2 regions of the Acetobacterium sp. UBA5834 genome follow, and region 2 is predicted to be linked to the other one. Evidence: predicted binding sites of a transcription regulator. Region 2 holds the regulator's gene; the other holds the start of a gene.
The links. The regulator HrcA, encoded in region 2, represses chaperone genes, less so after heat shock. The targets are predictions, from matches to a motif close to TGTTAGCACTCNNNNNNNNNGAGTGCTAACA.
Positions count from the first base shown of each region.

Region 1 (3,427 bases), on a different contig from region 2:
CCGCTGCCCGAGTCGCATTTAATGCATCTTCGATACGGTATTTGATTTCTTTCAGTTCAGTTTCAGTGGCTGCACCAACTTGGATAACTGCTACGCCGCCGGATAATTTAGCCAAACGTTCCTGAAGTTTTTCTTTATCATATTCGGAAGAAGTTTCTGGAATCTGCGCTTTGATCTGACGGATTCGTTCTTCAACAGCCTCTTTATTTCCGCTACCTTCAACAATAATGGTATCTTCTTTGTCAACTTTTACCTGACGGGCACGGCCTAATTGTTCAATGGTTGTGGTTTTTAATTCTAAGCCTAATTCGTCCGAGATCACTTCTCCACCAGTTAATGCGGCAATATCAGCCAGCATTGCTTTACGACGATCGCCAAAGCCAGGAGCTTTTACTGCGACACAGTTAAAGGTTCCCCGTAATTTATTAACAACCAATGTTGCCAGAGCTTCTCCTTCTACATCTTCAGCAATGATTAACAGCTTGCTGCCGGTTTGAACAATTTGTTCTAAAACTGGTAAAATTTCCTGGATGTTGGAGATTTTTTTGTCGGTGATTAAGATATAGGGATTATCCAGGATGGCAACCATTTTTTCGGTGTCAGTGACCATATAAGCTGATAAGTAGCCCCGGTCGAATTGCATCCCTTCGGTAAATTCCAGTTCAGTACCCATTCCTTTGCCTTCTTCAACGGTGATAACGCCGTCATCACCGACTTTGTCCATCGCTTCGGAAATCAGTTTTCCAATTTCGGCATCGGCTGCCGAAATGGATGCAACCTGAGCGATTGCTTCTTTGCTTTCAATTTTTTTACTGTTTGCTTTTAATTCTTCGACAACAGTCGCAACTGCTTTTTCAATCCCTTTTTTAAGAACCATTGGGTTTGCACCGGCAACAACGTTACGGTTACCTTCACGAACAATTGCCTGAGCCAATAAAGTAGCTGTGGTTGTTCCGTCCCCTGCGACGTCATTTGTTTTAGTAGCAACTTCCTTAACCAGTTGAGCACCCATGTTTTCAAAGGCATCTTCCAGCTCAATTTCTTTGGCAATGGTTACCCCATCATTGGTGATAGTTGGTGAACCGTATGATTTAGCTAAAATAACATTTCTTCCTTTTGGTCCTAATGTCACCTTAACAGTATTTGCTAATTTATCTACACCAGTGATCAGAGATGCTCTGGCGTCTTCACGAAATTTAATCTCTTTAGCCATATTATTTTCCTCCTGTTTTTCTAAATTTTATTATTCTACAATTGCTAAAATATCAGCCTGACGGATGATTAAAAACTCTTCATCGCCAATTTTTACTTCATTGCCGGAATATTTGGAATAGATAACTTCATCATCTACCTTAACATCCAATGGCACCTTTTTACCATCGATAATTTCGCCAGTTCCGACAGCCACTACTTTACCCTGCTGTGGTTTTTCCTGGGCTGATCCTGGTAAAACAATTCCACCAACAGTTTTTACTTCTTCAGCTTTAACTTTAATTACTACTTTGTCACCTAAAGGTCTTAAACTCATTTTTTCCTCCATTTGATTATATTGGGTACGCTGTACCTTTTATTTCATTTATTAGCACTCATTCATCTTGAGTGCTAATAGTATTTTAAATGATTTGCAGATTGATTGCAAGTATTTTTTCCCTTTTCGTTCATCTTAATTTTTTTTAAGATTGTTTTAATTTTTAAAGATGGTACACTTCTCTTTATATAAACGTGTCTACCCTTTTGTCGACAGGCCGTATTTCCTGTCTGCCTTTATTGACGGGTTCCGATTTTTAAACCCGGAATGCCATTGAGACTTAGGTCGCTCTCTTCCCCATTGATATAATTATAGTAAGCCATCGAACCGATCATAGCGGCGTTATCGGTACAGAGAATAGGATCTGGATAGTACAAGGTCATGCCCGCATCAGCGGCTGCCTGTCCCATCATTTTTCGCAGCAACGAATTACAGGACACCCCGCCCGCCATGCAGATACTCTTCATGCCAATACTGTTGGCACAGGCAATGGTTTTGCTGACCAGCACCTCGATAACGGCCAGCTGAAACGATGCGGCCACATCATCGGGATTGACCGCCTCATTTTTCATTTTCTTGCCGTTGAGGTAATTGAGCACCGCCGATTTCAAACCGCTGAAGCTAAAATTATACTCAGTTTTATCCAGCATCACCCTGGGAAAAGCGATCGCCTCGGGGTTGCCATTTTTGGCCGCAGCATCAATGGCCGGACCGCCGGGATATCCCAAGCCCAAAACCCGGGAAATTTTGTCAAAGGCTTCTCCGGCCGCATCATCGATGGTTCGACCCAGTACCTTGAAGGTCTGATAATCTTCCACCAGGACCAGATGACTGTGGCCGCCGGATACCACCAATGTCAAAAATGGCGGTGCAAGCTCCGGAAACTGCAAAAAATTAGCGGCAATATGGCCTTCAATATGGTGTACCCCGATTAACGGTTTTCCGAGACTGTAAGCCATTGCTTTGGCTGTGGAGAGCCCAATCAGCAGCGCTCCCACCAGACCGGGACCGTTGGTCACGGCAATGGCGTCCACCTCGGCCAGAGATAGTTTACTTTCTGCCAGGGCTTCGTCGATAATGTAGGGCAGTTTGGTGACATGGTTGCGGGAGGCAATCTCTGGTACCACGCCCCCATATTTCTGATGAATATCAATCTGGGAATAAATCCGGTTGGTCAATATGTTCCGGCCATCTTCAACAATGGCCACGGATGTTTCGTCACAGGATGTCTCAATACTAAGAATTTTCATGTTTACCTCGATTAGAATTACTCGTTATTTATTTTTATGTTTTTCTTTTTCAAAACCAGCCCCATTCCCAGGGTGGTGAGTCCCAGGGGCATTAGAATATAGATGACCATTCGACCGATCATGGCGAAGAAGAAGGGCTCGGGGACAATCCAGATCAGTCGGTCGGTGGAAGGATCCATAATCCATAAGTCGTTGGAAAAAAATAACTGATGGAAGAGGATAAAGGTGTTATTGAAATTAAAAATAAAACTCGCACCAACAATCAGCAAGATCACCATAAACGTGGCCGATCCATAGAACAAGGCCTTGATAATGGCCTGGCGATCGTATTTTAACAGCACCAGAAAAGCGATCAGCGCCAGAATCAGAGCGGCGTCCCGAAGACCGAGAAAGAAAAGCAATAAGTCTCTGACATCGTCCATATGGGTGATTTCTTTGTCATTAAAAATTGAAACGCTATCGACAACGTTTTTGGCACTTCCAATGGCTAAACGGGCCTGGATGTCAAAATCCTGCCGGTCGCCCTTGAGGTAGCTGATGATTTCATCTACCACCAGTTCCATATCTGGGGGATAGATACCAGTGTTATCAGTGACCTGATTTTTTTCCATCTGATCCATGTAAAACGCTTTGTCAAACACCGCTGCTT
Region 1 is NZ_DJGY01000047.1:64,997-68,423, forward strand. It holds gene groL (chaperonin GroEL) at 1-1,213, opposite strand, end outside; gene groES (co-chaperone GroES) at 1,244-1,528, opposite strand; gene tsaD (tRNA (adenosine(37)-N6)-threonylcarbamoyltransferase complex transferase subunit TsaD) at 1,765-2,778, opposite strand; gene B3F51_RS09560 (TIGR01906 family membrane protein) at 2,796-3,427, opposite strand, start outside.
Region 1: groES (co-chaperone GroES) is a predicted target of HrcA. The motif match lies at 1,578-1,608, and genes of this name have one in related genera.

Region 2 (3,427 bases):
CTGTTAAACGAAGTATTTCAGGTAAAGGACGACGCCGAAATCACCATTGAAATCAATCCCGGGACGCTGACTGCCGATAAAGCCAGACGCTACAAAAAGGCGGGGATCAATCGGGCCAGCGTGGGGCTGCAGGCCTGGCAGGATTTTCTGCTAAAAATCCTTGGTCGGGTTCACAGTCAAGCCGATTTTAAAAAAGCGATGGAGCTCTTAAAAGAAGCGGGATTCAATAATTTCAGCGTGGATGTAATGGTGGGCTTGCCAGGACAAAAGATCACCGATGTGATGGAAACCGTACAGGCGGTAATAAATTATGCCCCCACCCACCTTTCCTGTTACAGCCTGATTCTGGAGTCAGGAACACCAATGGCTAACTGGGTAGAGTCAGGTCAGTTGGATCTGCCGGATGAAGATGAAGAACGGGAAATGCACTGGGCCGTGGATGGTTTTCTAAAAGAAGCTGGATTTTTGCATTATGAAATATCCAGCTTTTGCCGACCCGGATATGAGAGTCGACATAATGTAAAATATTGGGAATTGGTGCCTTATCTGGGTTTTGGACTGGGGGCCCATGGTTATTTTAATGGCCAACGTTATGGAAACAGTAATGAACTTAATGAGTATTGCCAATTGCTCAAGGCGGACAAATCACCGGCAATTTTTGAACCGGCGATGACGCCGGAGGAGCAAATGCGTGAGTGGATGTTTTTGGGATTACGCAAACTGAGAGGGATTCGGGAGGATGATTTTTGCGCCCGTTTCGGAGAAAGCTATTTTGTCCCGTTTGGCGATGTTATCCAGTCGTTGATCACCGCCAGATTACTGGTATGGGACGGGACGGTTTTGAAGTTGACATCCAGGGGGCAGGACTTTGGAAATCAGGTATTTATGGCTTTTGTCTAGATGCAATCAGGTCGAAAAAATAACTTAAGAAAACTTTAAAAAGTGAGTAAGCCATTATAGAAACTAGTTGACAAAGTAGGGGTAGGGTGTTATATTTAACTCAGATGTTAGCACTCAATTATTGCGAGTGCTAATAACGAGGTGAATCATGGAACTTAACGCACGTAAAAAGAAAATATTAGAAGTGATCATCCGTGATTACATCAATACCGCCGAGCCGGTTGGCTCCCGGACGCTTTCAAAAAGATGTAATTTGGGTATCAGTCCGGCCACCATTCGAAATGAGATGGCTGATCTTGAAGAACTGGGTTTTCTGGTTCAACCCCATACCTCTTCGGGACGGATTCCAACCCAGCAAGCCTATCGTTATTACGTTGATGAAATTATGGAGATCCAAAAACTTGAGAAGATGATCCGGACAGATATCCATCGCGGCTTTCTGGATCATACCACTGAACTGGGACCGACGATGTCGCATACTGCTCAGGTTTTGTCGCAGCTAACCAACTATACAGCAGTCGTTCTGGCGCCTCGAGTTACAAATTTTAACTGTAAGCATGTTCAAATTGTTTCTTTAATTAAAAACAGGGTACTTATGGTAGTAGTGACCCAGGAGGGGATGGCTAAAAATATTGAGGTAACCCTTTCTCATGAGGTTGATACCATCCTGGCACTGAAGCTTTCCAATGTGATTAATGGATTTCTTAAAAACACCGTCCTCAGTGAGATGAGCTCGGATTTAATCGATCAGATTCAGGAATTGTCCCCAGCGGAAAGTAAATTGATCCATGAGATTATCCCGCATCTAAAAAAAGCCTTGATGGAGGACGCTTCGGAGGTTCACTCCACCGGATTAACCAATCTATTTAATTATCCGGAGTTCAGCGACGTCAATAAAATTAAGCAATTGATCAATATTGTTCAGGAAAAGCAGGTGCTCTCAGAAATGATGGCATCCAAGGATGGCAACCAGGTCATTCGGATAAAAATAGGCAGTGAAAATGACAATGAAAATCTTAAAGACTTCAGCATTATTACTTCTACCTACGAGTTGGATGGCGAAATGATGGGCGCCTTTGGCGTCATCGGACCCACCCGGATGAACTATGATAATGTGTCATCGGTTCTTAACTATATCCGCAATGAGTTAAATTTACATATCTCAAATTTATTAATGAAATAGGTGATTAGATGATAAAAGAAGAGGAAATTAAAACAGAAACCGTAGAAGAAACGGAAGAAGCGCTTTTAGATGAAGCAGAAACAGTAGCCGATGAGGCAGCAGAAGAAACAGCAGAGACATCTCCTGAAGAGGTCCTAAAGGAGATTGTAAAGGAGGATGAGGCCGTCTTGAATCGCCTGATCAGACTTCAGGCTGATTTTGAGAATTTCAAAAAGCGGAGTCAAAAAGAAAAAACAGAAATGTATCAATTTGCATCAGAGAACTTTGCTACCAAGCTGTTGCCGGTAATGGATAATCTGGAGCGGGCGGAAGCCGCCTTAACCGATGCCAGCGAGGAAGCCAAGGGTTATATTGATGGACTGGAAATGGTTTTTAAGCAGCTTAAGGATGTTCTCAAAGAAGAAGGACTGGAAGAAATTATCTGCGAAGGTCCTTTTGATCCCAATCTTCACCATGGCGTTGCTGTTGGTGAGGACGAAGAAAAAGAAGACCAGGAGATCATGGACGTATTCCAGAAGGGGTATAAATTCAAGGGCAAGGTAATCCGGCCAGCCATGGTTAAGGTTTGCAGCAAGTAGCATTGCAGCAGCTAAAAATGAAATTATAATTAGCAATAGAATCATAAAGAATCAAAAATTCGCTGGTCTTATCACCAGAAACGAGTTTTTATTTAAAAAATAGTAAACAATTCAGGAGGAAATAGATATGAGTAAAGAAAAAATTATCGGGATTGACTTAGGAACCACAAACTCTTGTGTAGCCGTATTAGAAGGCGGTGAAGCCGTCGTAATCCCTAATGCCGAAGGAAATAGAACGACCCCATCGGTTGTTGCTTTTGCCAAAGATGGTGAGCGACTGGTGGGACAGGTTGCCAAACGACAGGCAGTTACCAATCCGGATCGCACCATTTCGTCAATTAAACGGGATATGGGCACCGACCGTAAAGTAACCGTCGATGACAAAAGTTATACCCCTCAGGAAATTTCAGCCATGATTCTGCAAAAGCTTAAAGCGGATGCCGAAGCGTATTTGGGTGAAACTGTCAGTAAAGCGGTTATTACCGTACCGGCCTACTTCAGTGATGCCCAAAGACAGGCGACCAAAGATGCCGGACGGATTGCTGGTCTGGAAGTACTGCGAATAATCAATGAACCAACCGCAGCAGCGCTGGCTTATGGTTTGGATAAAGATGCCAATGACAAAATTATGGTCTATGACTTGGGTGGCGGAACATTTGACGTATCCATTCTGGAACTGGGGGATGGCGTTTTCGAAGTAAAAGCAACCAATGGAAACAATCACCTGGGTGGTGATGACTTTGACCAGAAAATCATTGATTGGATG
Region 2 is NZ_DJGY01000008.1:3,294-6,720, forward strand. It holds gene hemW (radical SAM family heme chaperone HemW) at 1-900, shown strand, start outside; gene hrcA (heat-inducible transcriptional repressor HrcA) at 1,049-2,083, shown strand; gene grpE (nucleotide exchange factor GrpE) at 2,092-2,661, shown strand; gene dnaK (molecular chaperone DnaK) at 2,789-3,427, shown strand, end outside.